One region of the Clostridium sp. CM038 genome, then DNA from elsewhere that is predicted to be linked to it. Evidence: riboswitches for the same ligand, from Rfam matches in the RefSeq annotation. Region 1 holds a riboswitch; each other region holds the start of a gene.
The links. Region 1 has a riboswitch for cobalamin ahead of ACWJKS_RS14680 (cobyric acid synthase). Riboswitches for the same ligand answer to the same signal wherever they lie in the genome.

Region 1 (3,366 bases):
ACTCTTGCGTCATAAATATCATTATTAACTAAAGAATCATAAACCTTCTTACCTTCTTTATGAAGGCATCTAGCAGCTATTGTCGTCCAAAGCAATATTATATTGAGAATATGGTACAACCAAAAAAACTTATTAGAAATTCTCAAAATTATAAAAGGCACTAAAAAACTAGAAAGTGCTACTATAACTACAATAATTCCGCCAAAAACTTTAATTTGACCATTAGTTTTACATATCGTTCTGCCTAACTTATCTAATTTAGAAATAAGCTTTCCTATATAAATCACCGGATGTTTAAACCAATATGGATCTCCAATTAATAAGTCTAACATTACCGCTAAAATTAAATCTATTATGTTCGTCTGAAATAGTATTGCCATTTTAATTCCTCACTATCTTATACTGTTATAATTTTTTAAATAGTTGTTAACTGTCCCTAACTTTTTCTTTTTATTCCTATGATTTTATAGATTGAATCCATATCTACATTATCTCTAACTATATCTGCTAGCTTGTCTAATTCTTTTTCTCTTAGATTTTCATAAACCTTAGATTTTTTAGGTTCCATAGCTTTTTTTACCCTTAAAGTATTAATCATATGTTCTCTAAACTCTACTCCATCAAAAACTCCATGAATATATGTACCCATAACATTTCCACCTGCATTTATTGCTCCATCGAAGGATGACGTATCAGAACCATTCTTATCATAGATTTCAAAAAGTGGTTTTGCATTATGACCATATTTACAAATTCCCATATGTATTTCGTAACCATAAGTTTCTATACTAGTATCCCTAATGTTAATGCTACGAGCCTTTACTCTTGTAGTTATTTTCTCATCTTCAAATATTGTGTCTACGTCTAAAAGCTTCATACCCTCTGTTTCTTTTGAATTTCCCTCTAAGCCATTAGGGTCACTTAAGCTATTTCCTAACATTTGATAGCCTCCACAAATGCCTAATACGTTACCTTGTACACTATATTGCTGAACCGCTTCTGCAAGTCCCGAATTTCTTAAAGAAATTAAATCATCAATAGTATTTTTTGTTCCCGGTATGATAAGGAGGTCTGGTGTGCCCAATTCTCCTTTAGTTGTAACAAATCTAACTGATACATCTTCTTCAGCCTTTAATGCGTCTAAATCCGTAAAATTCGATATATGTGGAAGCTTTATTACAGCAATATCAATAGGTGCAGTAATTTTTTTGTTAAATTCTACTGCACCATCTTCATCTTCGAGTTCCAATCTAAAATAAGGAACTACTCCTGCACATGGAATATGTATAATATCCTCAAGCATTGTAAGTCCTGGCTTTAAGATTTCTAAATCTCCTCTAAACTTATTAATAATAGTGGCTTTAACTCTTTTTTTCTCGGCCTCATTAAGCAAAAGCAAAGTCCCTGCTAGTGACGCAAATACTCCACCCTTATCTATATCTCCTGCGAGTATCACAGGTGCATCTATAAGTTCCGCCATTCCCATATTCACTATATCTCTATCTCTTAAATTAATTTCTGCTGGGCTACCTGCTCCTTCCATTACTATAATATCAAACTTCTTCTCTAATTCTTCAAACTGCTTTTTTAACATGTCTTTGAATTCCAATTTCATATTATGATATTCCATAGCTGTACTATTCCCAAAAACCTTTCCATTAACGATAATTTGGCACTTTTTATCCGAGGTAGGTTTTAATAAAATCGGATTCATATATACCTCTGGCTCCAATCCTGCGGCATAGGCTTGAAGCACCTGCGCACGTCCCATTTCTTTTCCATCCAATGTAATATAAGAATTCAATGACATATTCTGTGACTTAAAAGGACATACTGAAAACCCATCTTGCACAAAAATTCTGCAAAGTGCTGTTACTAATATGCTTTTTCCTACTGATGAAGCGGTTCCTTGAACCATTACTTTAGCCATTACTATTTCTCCTTTCTTCCTGCTTGTATTCTTATTTGGCACACAACAAAAAAACAGCAAGCTTGCGCACCTGCTGTTATGTACAAATTTTTCATTGCACTAACTTGAATTCTACAGTTCTTTCCCGCCGAAAGCTTAATATTACTAATTTAGGCAGGTCTCCTGGCTCTTGATACACTTTCTCTTATCACTTTCCCTTTCAGGTAGTTATATAAGATTTTCTCTCAATTACAGTAGCGGGGGCTGCTGTGGAATTACACCACATTCCCTTTTCACCTTACTAATCATATACTAAAGTAGCTGCATCCACTTTAGTGGCTGATTAATAAAAGGCACCTAAACAAATCTATTCATTTTTAACTAATATAATTCATAATTTTCATTTTTAAAATTTTCAATTTAATACATTTCTATGTAATTAAGTTTATAGCATTATGTTAATCCTGTCAATAAATAAGAATCTAAAATGCTTAAGCCTCATATGGTTATAAGTTATCTCCTGCGAAGCTGCAACAGTTCCACAGGAGATGCATTAATTCGCTAAATTAATTTTGCCTGTAGAAACATAGCTTGTTTGCCTATTTCTGTGAATTTAGCTTCATATTCTGTAACTACGTTATCTTTAAAATCACTCTTATGCAAATCATAGGCTGAAAATAATATTTCAAACCCACACTCTTTGAAATAATCTACTGATTCTTCGAATAACTCTGTATCATCTGTTTTGAACCAAACTTCAGATTCCGGTTTTAAGAATTTCTTATAGCTCGTCAAGAACTTAGTATGAGTTAATCTTCTTTTATTATGTCTGTCTTTTGGCCAAGGATTACAAAAATTTATATAAATTCTGCTTATCTCATCTTTTGCAAACACATCATCAATAAGCATAATGTTCATTGGCATAAGACGTACATTTATGTCTTGTTCCCCTTCAACTTCTCTTACTTCTATAACTTTTCTAAGGGCAAATACCAGAACCTCATCTTTTAAATCAATGCCTACAAAATTGATATCGAGATCTCTCCTGGACTTTTCTGATATAAATCTACCTTTACCGCAACCTAGTTCTAGATGAATTGCATTGTTATTTTTAAACTCTTCATTCCATTTTCCTTTGTGATCATATTGGTGAGTTATTACAATATGACTAGTTTCCAGCTCTGGCCTAGCCCAATATTTTTTTCTTAAGCGCATATATTTTTCTCCTTACATTCTAAATAATAAAAAATCACTATATGATTTTCTTAGCTTTATATTAATATTAAAACATCCCTGCAATATTTAAAAATTGTTTAAATAACCATAACCCTGGCGCTTGCACGATATAAGTAAAAATTGATTGTCCACCAGGTAATATAGGCAATATTAACACCATAAATATTAAGAATTGATACCTATAAATTGTATCTGGTAAATTGTAAAAAAACTTTGGGAAC
Region 2 (3,366 bases), 1.4 Mb from region 1:
CAATTAGCCCTAACGTTAACCTAGTACCATAAATAGGTACATTCAATTGTTTTAGAATGTACGGAAGCGACCCTATATGATCTTCATGTCCATGAGTTAAAAAAATACCTTTTACTTTTTCTGCATTATTTTTTAAATAAGTTATATCTGGAATTACTAAATCTACACCATACATTTCCTCATCAGGAAAGGCTATACCACAGTCTATAACAATGATTTCATTCGCATATTCAAAAGCTGTTATATTCTTACCTATTTCTCCAAGGCCTCCTAAAGGAATAACCTTTATACTTTCCTCGTTTTTCACTAAATTCTCCCCTTCATTTATATCAATTATATTATTAATATTATTTTCTTTATTTTGCCTCGAATTATAAAATTAATACCTTTATGGGAGAATTTTTTTTGCTTTTTTATAATCATTTTATTTATACCAACGTTGTAATTTTATTTGAACTAAACACAGAATATACATAAACATTATAGTATAATAATATTATCTATATAAAAATAGATTTCATTATATTATAAATTTTATTTTTTGGAGGTATTACCATGAAAATAGCTGTAATAGACGCACAAGGGGCTGGTCTTGGTCAAACAATCATAAAAAAAATTCGTAAAGAAATTAGCCTAGATATCTATATTGTTGCACTTGGTACAAATACATTTGCTTGTTCAAATATGGTAAGAGCTGGTGCAAATATTGGTATAAGTGGAGAGGAATCAATTTGCTCATTTTGCAAGAAAAATAAAATTGATAGCATAATCGGTCCAATTGGAATAATATGTAGTGGTGGCATTAACGGTGAAATTACCCCCATGATTGCCACGTCAATATTTAATATGGATTGTACTAAATATATACTTCCACTACAAAAACATGGTATTTATATACCAGGCACAAGGAATATGCAAATCAAGGATATAATTGAAGAGATTGTACTTGATATAAAAAGTAATATAAAATATCATTTTATATAAGAAGGTTTATACATAATATTTAAAAGACTTTATTAATTCTTGGGTTAAGACTTCTGTCGGTATTCCATAACTAACAATTTTGCCTGCTTTCATGGCATAAATATTGTTAATCCGCTCTATTAGCTATCTAAAATTTTTATTTAATGTTTTAAGGATTTAAATCCGTATCCAAAGACTTCATAAATATTATTCACTGTTACAAAAGCATCCTTATCAACAAATTTTATGAATTTTTTAAGTGTTATAAACTCCCTTCTTCCTACTATAACCACAACAACTTCTTTATCCTCATCTGAAAAATCCCCTACTCCGTTATATACAGTAGATGTTTTATCTAGCTTTTCTCTTATATATTTTCTTATCTTATCGCTGTTCTTACTTATAATTGTAACTTCTTTGCACACATTTATTCCATCTATGATGTGGTCTATAAGAAAGCCATTAATTATAACTCCGAGCATTGCATATAATGATAGCTTAATTCCAAAAGCAAAAACTGCCATTAAAATTATAATTAAATCACATATTAAAACTCCTTTTCCTAAATTTATATGAAAAAATTCATTTAATATCTTAGCTAAGATATCTGTCCCCCCTGTTGAAGCGTTTTGATCAAAGACTATAGCTGTACCTATTCCTGATATTAGTATTCCAAATATAAGTTCCAGTAAAATATCTCCTGTAATTGAATTATTAATAGGTATAAACTTTTGAAATACAATTATAATACCTCCTACACCAAAGCTTGCATACACACTTTTTCCACCAAAACTCTTTCCGATAGCAATAAATGCTATTACAAACAAAATAAGGTTTATTATCATCATTATCCAACCTACGGATAACCCCCCTGTAAATTTATTTATAACTATTGCTAATCCATTCGCCCCACCTGTCGCTAAATTATTTGGCATTAAAAAGAAATATAAACCTGCTGATACCATAAGCATTCCTATGTTTATAAGCGCAAATTCCTTTATCTTTATTTGCATAATATGCCTCCTTATAATTATCAATTGTATTACCTATCCTCTGTAAAATAATCATAATTTCTTTCTCAACGAAAAATTAAGCCCTTTAGCATTTATGCTAAGGGCTTGATAATAATACCAACCATATTTGTAAAAAATGCAAAATTTAAAATGCATTTTCATACAAATATGCGTCACACCCCCTATCACTCGTAGCGTTCTTGGTGTATTAATGAAGGCAGGTCTTCTGACTTTGGATCATAGTCGCTTTAATCCTTCCCAACAAAATTGTCAGTGGTATAATTTAAAGCTTCTCACCATTACAGCGGCGGGACCGTTCAGGCTTTTCACCTGGTTCCCTTTTAAATGAAATGCAAAACATCTCATACCTTTATATGCTATATTAAATTACTTTCTTTTAATCTCTTCCATAAAACCTTTTTTAATTGAGCTTTATTTATAACAGAGTTTTTATTAAATTCTTCCACAATAACCATATCGGCTTCTCTATTTCCTGTTATATTGACAATAAATTCTTTGCCTAAGTTTTTGTACATATTCATAATAATTCCCCCTTCAAACTCTAAATATTATTAACTTAATTTTAGAATTTGAGGTGTTTATAATCAAAACTCTATACCCTCTCTAGATGGTATTCCTTCGTTAAAATAATGTTTAATATCCTTCATCTCAGTTACAAGGTTTGCTTTATCTATTATAGCTTTAGGTACGTCTCTCCCTGTTAAAATCAATTCTATATTACCAGGTTTATTCTCCATTAATTCTAGTAGTTGTTCTTCACTTATTAGTTGATTGTTCAACGCTCCCATTACCTCATCCATGATAAGTATGTCGCATTTTTCTTCTTTTAATGCTTCCCTGCAAAATTCATACCCCTTTTGTACTTCTTCTTTTAATTCATTTTTTTCCTCTGCATTTAACGTCCAAAAAAAACCTCTTTTTTTCTCAAACCTAAATATATTAAAAAAGGGAGCCAATTTTTTTGCACTTTCAATTTCACCAGTTTTACTTCCCTTCAAAAACTGTACCATAAATACAGTATATCCATTTCCTGCTGCACGTACAGCTAGTCCTACAGCTGCAGTCGTTTTCCCCTTGCCATTCCCCGTATAAATTTGAACATATCCGTTTTTTAATTTCCCCATTATATTCATTTCTCCTTTTATTAGCATATGCATACATATGCTTTATTATCTCAGGGTTATCTTATATTTTTTTATTTTATATTGCAAATCTTGTCTTGAAATACTTAATTCTCTTGATGTTTTGCTAACATTGTTTTCGTTTTTATTCAGTGTTTTTTCAATAATTCCCTTTTCAATATCAGCCATATAGCTAACCAACTCGAACCTCTTTTCTACATTTACCACCATATTTTGAAAACACCTCC
Region 3 (3,366 bases), 1.6 Mb from region 1:
CAAATTTTATCACAGAGAACAAAAAAGGTAAACACCTAACATATGAGGATCGTATAAAGATAGAGACATTATACAAAATGGGGCTAAATTCAAGCTGTATTGCGGAGCAAATAGGTGGACGTTCAGAGCGTACAATAAGGCGTGAAATTGCTAAAGGAATAGTAGAATTATTGAATAGTGATTTAACCACTCGAATGGAATATAGCGCAGAAATTGGGCAGTCAGAACATGACAGACAAGGCACAGCAAAAGGGCCTGCATTGAAAATAGGGAAAGATCACAAATTGGTGAAGTACTTAGAAAAAGCCATTGGTAAATATGGCGAATCTCCGTATGCAGCTATTCAAAATATAACAAATAAAGATCTACAATTCGAAACAACTATTTGCTTCAAAACTGTGTATAACTATTTGGATAATAATTTATTCTTAAACATAAGTAACAAAGATCTGCCTGTTAAAAAGAATGCCAAAAAGAGAAACTATAAAAAAATAAGGCCGGCGTATAACAATACCAAAGGAACAAGTATATCAGAAAGACCTACAGCGGTAGCTGCACGTGATGAGATAGGGCACTGGGAAATGGACACCGTAGTAGGAAAGCAGGGTACGAAGACTGTATTAATGGTATTAAGCGAAAGAGTAACTCGCAAGGAGTTAATCTTTAAAATACCTTCTAAATCACAGGTCGCTGTTGTGAAGGAATTGGACAAATTGGAGCGTAAAATGGGAATGGCATTCTCAAAAACATTTAAAACAATCACCTGTGATAACGGCTGTGAGAACCTTGATTTCGAGGGTATTGAGACCTCAGTAAGGAATAAACGAAAGAGAACTAAAGTATATTATGCCCATCCATATAGTTCATGGGAACGAGGCACAAACGAGAATATCAATAAAATGATACGACGATTTATCCCAAAAGGTGTGGATATTTCAGCATTCTCTAAAAAACAAATTATGCAAATACAGCACTGGATCAACAATTATCCAAGAAGGATTTTTAACGGTCTATCTGCTAATATGATGGAACGGAAAACCATTACAACTTAACATTATATTTTTCTTGAAAATTTCGGACATTTTATATTGCAATCTACATTAGAAAGTAGGTAGAATGATTTACATTGCTTTAATATTTTTTTGATGTTACAATAAAAATAGTCAACTTAATAAAAATTAAATATTGTTTTAGGTGCCCTGTAACAGGGGTTAAAAGGGAAAGTGATTATAAAACCACTGCAGCCCACCGCTACTGTATTAGAGGATGAAATCCAAAGAACCATTGGGAAACTGAGAAGGTTGGAGAGTAAGATGATGCTAAAGCCAGTAAACCTGCCTATTGCTTGAAATTTTAGTCTTCGGAGGGAGGATGAAAAATGCGTGATTTAACAATAATATTGGGTTATCCAATATGTGAAAAATTTAATTGCATTATTCCACATCCTTGAGATGTGGTTTTTTTATTTTCTGATTTTTTTACATTAGAGTATATCATTAAAATAATAAGGAGCATACTATGAAAAAAATTATACTTATAACAGGTGGAGCAAGGAGTGGGAAAAGTACATATGCTGAGAAGCTAGCCAAAGAAGAGAAGGGCAACGTACTTTATATTGCAACTTCAATTCCGTTTGATGATGAAATGAAGGACAGAGTAAAAAAACATAAAGAAAGAAGACCAGCTAATTGGTATACCTTTGAAGGCTATAAGAATTTAAAACAGGTATTCTATAACGAAGAAATGCAGTTTGATACGATTTTATTAGATTGTATTACAATAATGACTACAAATCTTATGTTTGATGAAGCGGGGGATAATTTCGATGATCTTAATAATCAAGCTATAAGCGCAATGGAAAAAGGGATTTTACAAGAGGTAGCAGTATTTCTTGACGAAGCAGAAAAAAACTTAAAAACAATAATTCTTGTAACTAACGAAATTGGCTCTGGAATTGTACCAGAATACAAGATGGCAAGGGTTTTTAGAGATATTGCGGGTAGAGTTAATCAGTATATTGCATCAAGGGCTCAGGAAGTTCACATGGTGGTTTGTGGTATCCCAATTAAAATTAAATAAGTAATTAAAAAAATAAAATTTATGGAGGCAACTTATGTTTAAAAGAAAAGGTATAATAAGTCTAGTTTTAGCTGTTTTTGTTTGTGTTGTATTTAGCGCGTGTGGCAGCAAAGGTGAGAATAAAGGGTCTCTTAATACTACTAAAAAGGAAACTAACGCTGTAGTATATCCGCTAAAGGTAGTTGACTCATATAATAGAACGGTTATCATTGAAAAAGAACCTAAAAGAATTATTACAATTGCACCAAATATAACAGAGGGAATATATGCACTTGGTAAAGGAAGCAGTGTAGTTGGTAGAAGTGATTACGATGATTACCCAGCTCAGGCCCTTAAGGTTACATCTGTTGGTGACTTATTGCAACCAAGTGTAGAGAAAATTGTTGAATTAAAACCTGATGTAGTTATTGTATCAGCTCTTTTTGATAAGGCTATTATTAAAAAATTAGAGGCTCTTAATGTAAAGGTTGTAGCGCTTGGTGGTGAAGAAAATTTTAATGGTGTGTATGACACAATGTCAAAACTTGGTCAGGTTGTAAATGCTAGTGGGGAAGCCCAGACAATAATATCAGATATGAAAAGGAAAGTTGCAGAAATAACTGATAAGGTTAAGGATGCTAAGAAGCCAACAGTGTACTATGTAGCAGGATTTGGCAAGAGTGGTGATTTTACAGCAGGAAAAGATACATTTATAGGTAGTATGATAGACATTGCTGGCGGAAAAAATGCTGCGGGCGACGTAGTTGGTTGGAACTACAGTGTAGAAAAGCTTGTAGAAAAGAATCCTGATGTGCTAATTTGTTCAAAGCTCTATGATTCAAAAAAAGGTATAAAAGCTACCAATGGTTACAAAGATTTGAATGCAGTTAAGAACGGCAAATTATTGGAGATTGATGAAAACATTATTGTTAGGCAGGGACCGAGACTTGCAGAAGGACTTGAAGCAATTGCTAAACTAGTTCATCCTGAACTTTTTAAATAAAAGGGGTTAAATAACCATGACGTTTATAGAAAATAAGAGTTATTATCGACGAGTTTTTGCAGTAGGGGTATTTTTACTCCTAATTGTAATGATTGTAGCAACAAATTTTGGGGTAGCAGATATTTCTTTAAAACAGACAGCCCTAATTATTATAAGCAAAATTCCAATATTAAATAACAGTGTATCCTTAGATGGAATTAATCCTACATCTGCAATCATATTGGTAAAGTTAAGACTTCCTAGAATCATTTTATCCTGTTTAGTAGGAGCAGCACTTTCAGTGGTTGGTACCTCTTTTCAGGGTA
Region 4 (3,366 bases), 1.7 Mb from region 1:
AATTACGGGACTTACGGGAGATAGCTTAGGAGCTAATAATGAATTAGTTGAAATTCTAACTATGATCTTATTTATAGCAATAAGTTAAGATAAGATAATGGGGACGGTTAACAATTATTTATATTATAATTGGGTGCAAGTTGTTTATGGAAACTTGTACCTTTTTATCGTTGAATTAATTTATTGAACACTAATTTTAATTATTTTTATATTATACATAAGTAAAATGTATATTTTTGATACTTGTCCATAATTAAATGCATATATCCATCTGTTATTCTAATTTTTTTTATTTAATATAACAGATTTAATAAATAGGTAGGTTAAAGTAAATAATTAGAATGAATTTTAATGATTGTCATTAAGTTATTAATCATAATATTGAAGATTATATTAATAAATTATTACTAAGCATAACGTTTAATAAAATCCATGATAATATTCTCATATTTATCTTCTGTTCCAATTAATTCGATGCCAATAGTGCTTAATTTTGATACTCTAGCCTGTGTAATGTTTCCAAGAGTGCTGGATATATATAGCTAGATTTAAAATTACAGAGGTTCCTCATTAGAACAACGGTTAAGGCTTTTGCCCGTACAAGCTTTCTGCTGTACTTCATATAAAGATGAGTCTTTGATACATTCATCTTTGACGCTATATATTCTATTATATCTTCTGGCTTAAAGTTCCTTACAAGTATTTTTCGTTCACATTTATACTCTGATTTTTCATCTTTAAATTCTATTTCTTGTTTTAATTTTTCTCCATTACAGCGAAAGACAAGATTATAGTAATTCTTTCTTGCATTTTTTAGGTTATTACCAAAAGAGCTCATAATAAATCCATAATCAACTAATTTAAAAGAATCATGTCTTTTTCCTAAAAATATGGCTAGACTAGAAAAAGCATATTTTTCAGGACAATTTTTATATTCATCTATATCCGTAGGATTATTGTGTATATATAGAGATAAAGTCTTCAAATATCGTTCATTATTAACTATTTTACTCTTAAATCTATCTTTAAAAAGATGTCCTTCCCTTTTATATTTTTTATTAAAGTACATTGCATAAGAAAAATTTATTCCATGCATTGCCTTTGATATATCAGTACCATTAGCATCAATCATTAAATGAGAATGGTTATCCATAAGACAGTAACCGTAGATTTTAAAATTATAGAGATATTTATACTTTTTTACAAGTGATAAATACTTGTTCTTATCCTCATCATCCTTGAATAAATTTATTTCGCTGATACTTTTGCACATAATATGAAATATCGAGTCATCTGTTTTTTCTCTTGCCTTTCTTGGCATTAAAATCACCCTTCCTCATAGATTTTTATTTGAATTATTGCCTATGAATCGGGATGATATTCATAATCTTAAGCTAATATATATATATAAATAATTTAAATAGTTGTTAACCGTCCCTAACTATTTTTGTGAATCATTTTTTTGCCTATTAAACTAAGGAGACACTCTAAATATTGACAGTACGGCTTAAATATAATAAACTAGAATTAATAGAGAATTGAATATGATTTTAGGTGCCTTGAAATAGGTGAAAAGGGAATGCGGTTTAAATCCGCAGCAGCCCCCGCTACTGTAATTGATGAAAAACTTTTAAATGCTACTTCGTAAATTAAAAATGAGGAAGGATAATTAAAGGAAGAATCAAAAGCCAGGAGACCTGCCTAAATGATGTTAACAAGCTTTCGGAGGGAAAGAACTATTTAATTATGGATTAATTAAAAAGTAGTCGCTATCGTATGCGTACTATTTTTTTTGTTTTAAAAAGCATTATATGTAAATGTTATGATAGATTTCGGAAAATATTTAGCAAGGTGGATGATCGAAATGAAGAAGGCAATTTTAATTGTAAGTTTTGGAACAACACATGAAGATGCAAGAAAAGTAACTATCGATGCAATAGAAGATAAAATAAGACATACTTTTGAAGAGTATGATATAAGAAGAGCATTTACTTCACATATTATTCTTAGAGTACTTAAGCATAGGGATAATATTCATGTAGATACTCCAGAAGAAGCTTTGGAAAAGTTAAAAAGCGAAGGATATAATGAGGTAATTGTTCAGCCTTTGCATGTTATTCCTGGAGTAGAATTTGATTATATAAATAATGTAGTTAATAGATACAAAGAATGTAAAGCATTTAAAAATATCTTAATAGGAAGACCTCTTTTATGTTTTAAGGGAGAAGAAGCAGGCGTGCCAGATGATTACTCAATAATGGTGGATGCTCTATCAAAGCAATTGCAACCAATGGATACAGTAATTTTGATGGGGCATGGTACAAACCATATTGCAAATGCAGTATATTGCTGTTTTGAAAGCGTTTTAAGGGATAGAGGTTTTAACAATGTCCATGTAGCAACCGTGGAAGGGTATCCAACTTTGGAAAGAGTAATACCTAATGTTACGACTCAGAGTATTAGCGAAGTCACTTTAATGCCACTACTGCTCGTAGCAGGAGACCATGCCAAGAATGACATGGCGGGAGATGCAGAGGACTCCTGGAAGAGTATTTTAGAGGCAAAAGGGTTTAAAGTTAAAATATATCTGCATGGGTTAGGGGAAAATAGTGACGTTCAAGACATTTATATACAGCACATTAATGATGTAATTAATGAAAAGTTTAAGAATGTAGGGAAAACACATAAGGGAAATTAAAATTCTGCGTAAGTTATAAGTAACTAAAGTACGGTAGATGAGAGTTACAAGTAGAAAGGAAGGTATTCAATGATACATGGTGGAGATGTTTATACTAATGGATTACTTGAGGGGCGAGAATTAATAGATTACAGTTCTAATATTAATCCATTAGGGGTTCCTAAAAGTTTCACTGATAACATTAGTGAAGCCGTAGATGCTTTAACAAGATATCCAGATATTCAATATAGGGAGGTATTGAAAGAATTAAAAGAATACATTGATTGCCCAAAAGAATATTTTGTTTTAGGAAATGGGGCTGCAGAAATAATTGACTTAGTTATAGCTTGTCATAAAAATCTACTAATTGTGGTGCCATCTTTTGTAGAGTACGAAATTGATGCTAAAAAGTGGAATTGTAGTATAGAGTATTCTTATTTAAAAGAGAAGATTAATGAGAATACCTTATTAAAGCATGAATATGCTGAGCTTTCCTATGATTATGAGGATATTCTTAATAGATTACAGAGTGTAGAAGGTGTGGTTTTAGGTAATCCAAATAACCCCAATGGCAATATCATAAATAAGGCTGAGTTTCAAAAAATTCTTGAATATTGTGAATGTAACGACAAAGTCATAATAATAGATGAGGCTTTTATAGAATTTACTGGAGATTCACAGCACAGTTT

Region 2: it holds a riboswitch for cobalamin, as region 1 does, so the genes downstream of both, ACWJKS_RS02325 (YitT family protein) here and ACWJKS_RS14680 (cobyric acid synthase) in region 1, are expected to answer to the same signal.
Region 3: it holds a riboswitch for cobalamin, as region 1 does, so the genes downstream of both, cobU (bifunctional adenosylcobinamide kinase/adenosylcobinamide-phosphate guanylyltransferase) here and ACWJKS_RS14680 (cobyric acid synthase) in region 1, are expected to answer to the same signal.
Region 4: it holds a riboswitch for cobalamin, as region 1 does, so the genes downstream of both, ACWJKS_RS03645 (sirohydrochlorin cobaltochelatase) here and ACWJKS_RS14680 (cobyric acid synthase) in region 1, are expected to answer to the same signal.

Annotation. Positions count from the first base shown of each region.
Region 1 covers NZ_CM143651.1:3,199,126-3,202,491, forward strand. The annotation lists gene cbiB (adenosylcobinamide-phosphate synthase CbiB) at 1-356, opposite strand, end outside; gene ACWJKS_RS14680 (cobyric acid synthase) at 437-1,930, opposite strand; cobalamin riboswitch at 2,066-2,280, opposite strand; gene trmB (tRNA (guanosine(46)-N7)-methyltransferase TrmB) at 2,471-3,124, opposite strand; gene ACWJKS_RS14690 (site-2 protease family protein) at 3,192-3,366, opposite strand, start outside.
Region 2 covers NZ_CM143651.1:508,403-511,768, reverse strand. The annotation lists gene ACWJKS_RS02335 (ribonuclease J) at 1-307, opposite strand, end outside; gene ACWJKS_RS02330 (DUF3842 family protein) at 556-984, shown strand; gene ACWJKS_RS02325 (YitT family protein) at 1,125-1,976, opposite strand; cobalamin riboswitch at 2,176-2,363, opposite strand; gene ACWJKS_RS02320 (hypothetical protein) at 2,354-2,518, opposite strand; gene ACWJKS_RS02315 (cob(I)yrinic acid a,c-diamide adenosyltransferase) at 2,582-3,121, opposite strand; gene ACWJKS_RS02310 (helix-turn-helix domain-containing protein) at 3,167-3,349, opposite strand.
Region 3 covers NZ_CM143651.1:1,599,456-1,602,821, forward strand. The annotation lists gene ACWJKS_RS07285 (IS30 family transposase) at 1-1,052, shown strand, start outside; cobalamin riboswitch at 1,176-1,356, shown strand; gene cobU (bifunctional adenosylcobinamide kinase/adenosylcobinamide-phosphate guanylyltransferase) at 1,519-2,079, shown strand; gene ACWJKS_RS07295 (ABC transporter substrate-binding protein) at 2,114-3,061, shown strand; gene ACWJKS_RS07300 (FecCD family ABC transporter permease) at 3,078-3,366, shown strand, end outside.
Region 4 covers NZ_CM143651.1:805,858-809,223, forward strand. The annotation lists gene cobS (adenosylcobinamide-GDP ribazoletransferase) at 1-88, shown strand, start outside; gene ACWJKS_RS03640 (transposase) at 488-1,321, opposite strand; cobalamin riboswitch at 1,535-1,719, shown strand; gene ACWJKS_RS03645 (sirohydrochlorin cobaltochelatase) at 1,865-2,698, shown strand; gene ACWJKS_RS03650 (pyridoxal phosphate-dependent aminotransferase) at 2,768-3,366, shown strand, end outside.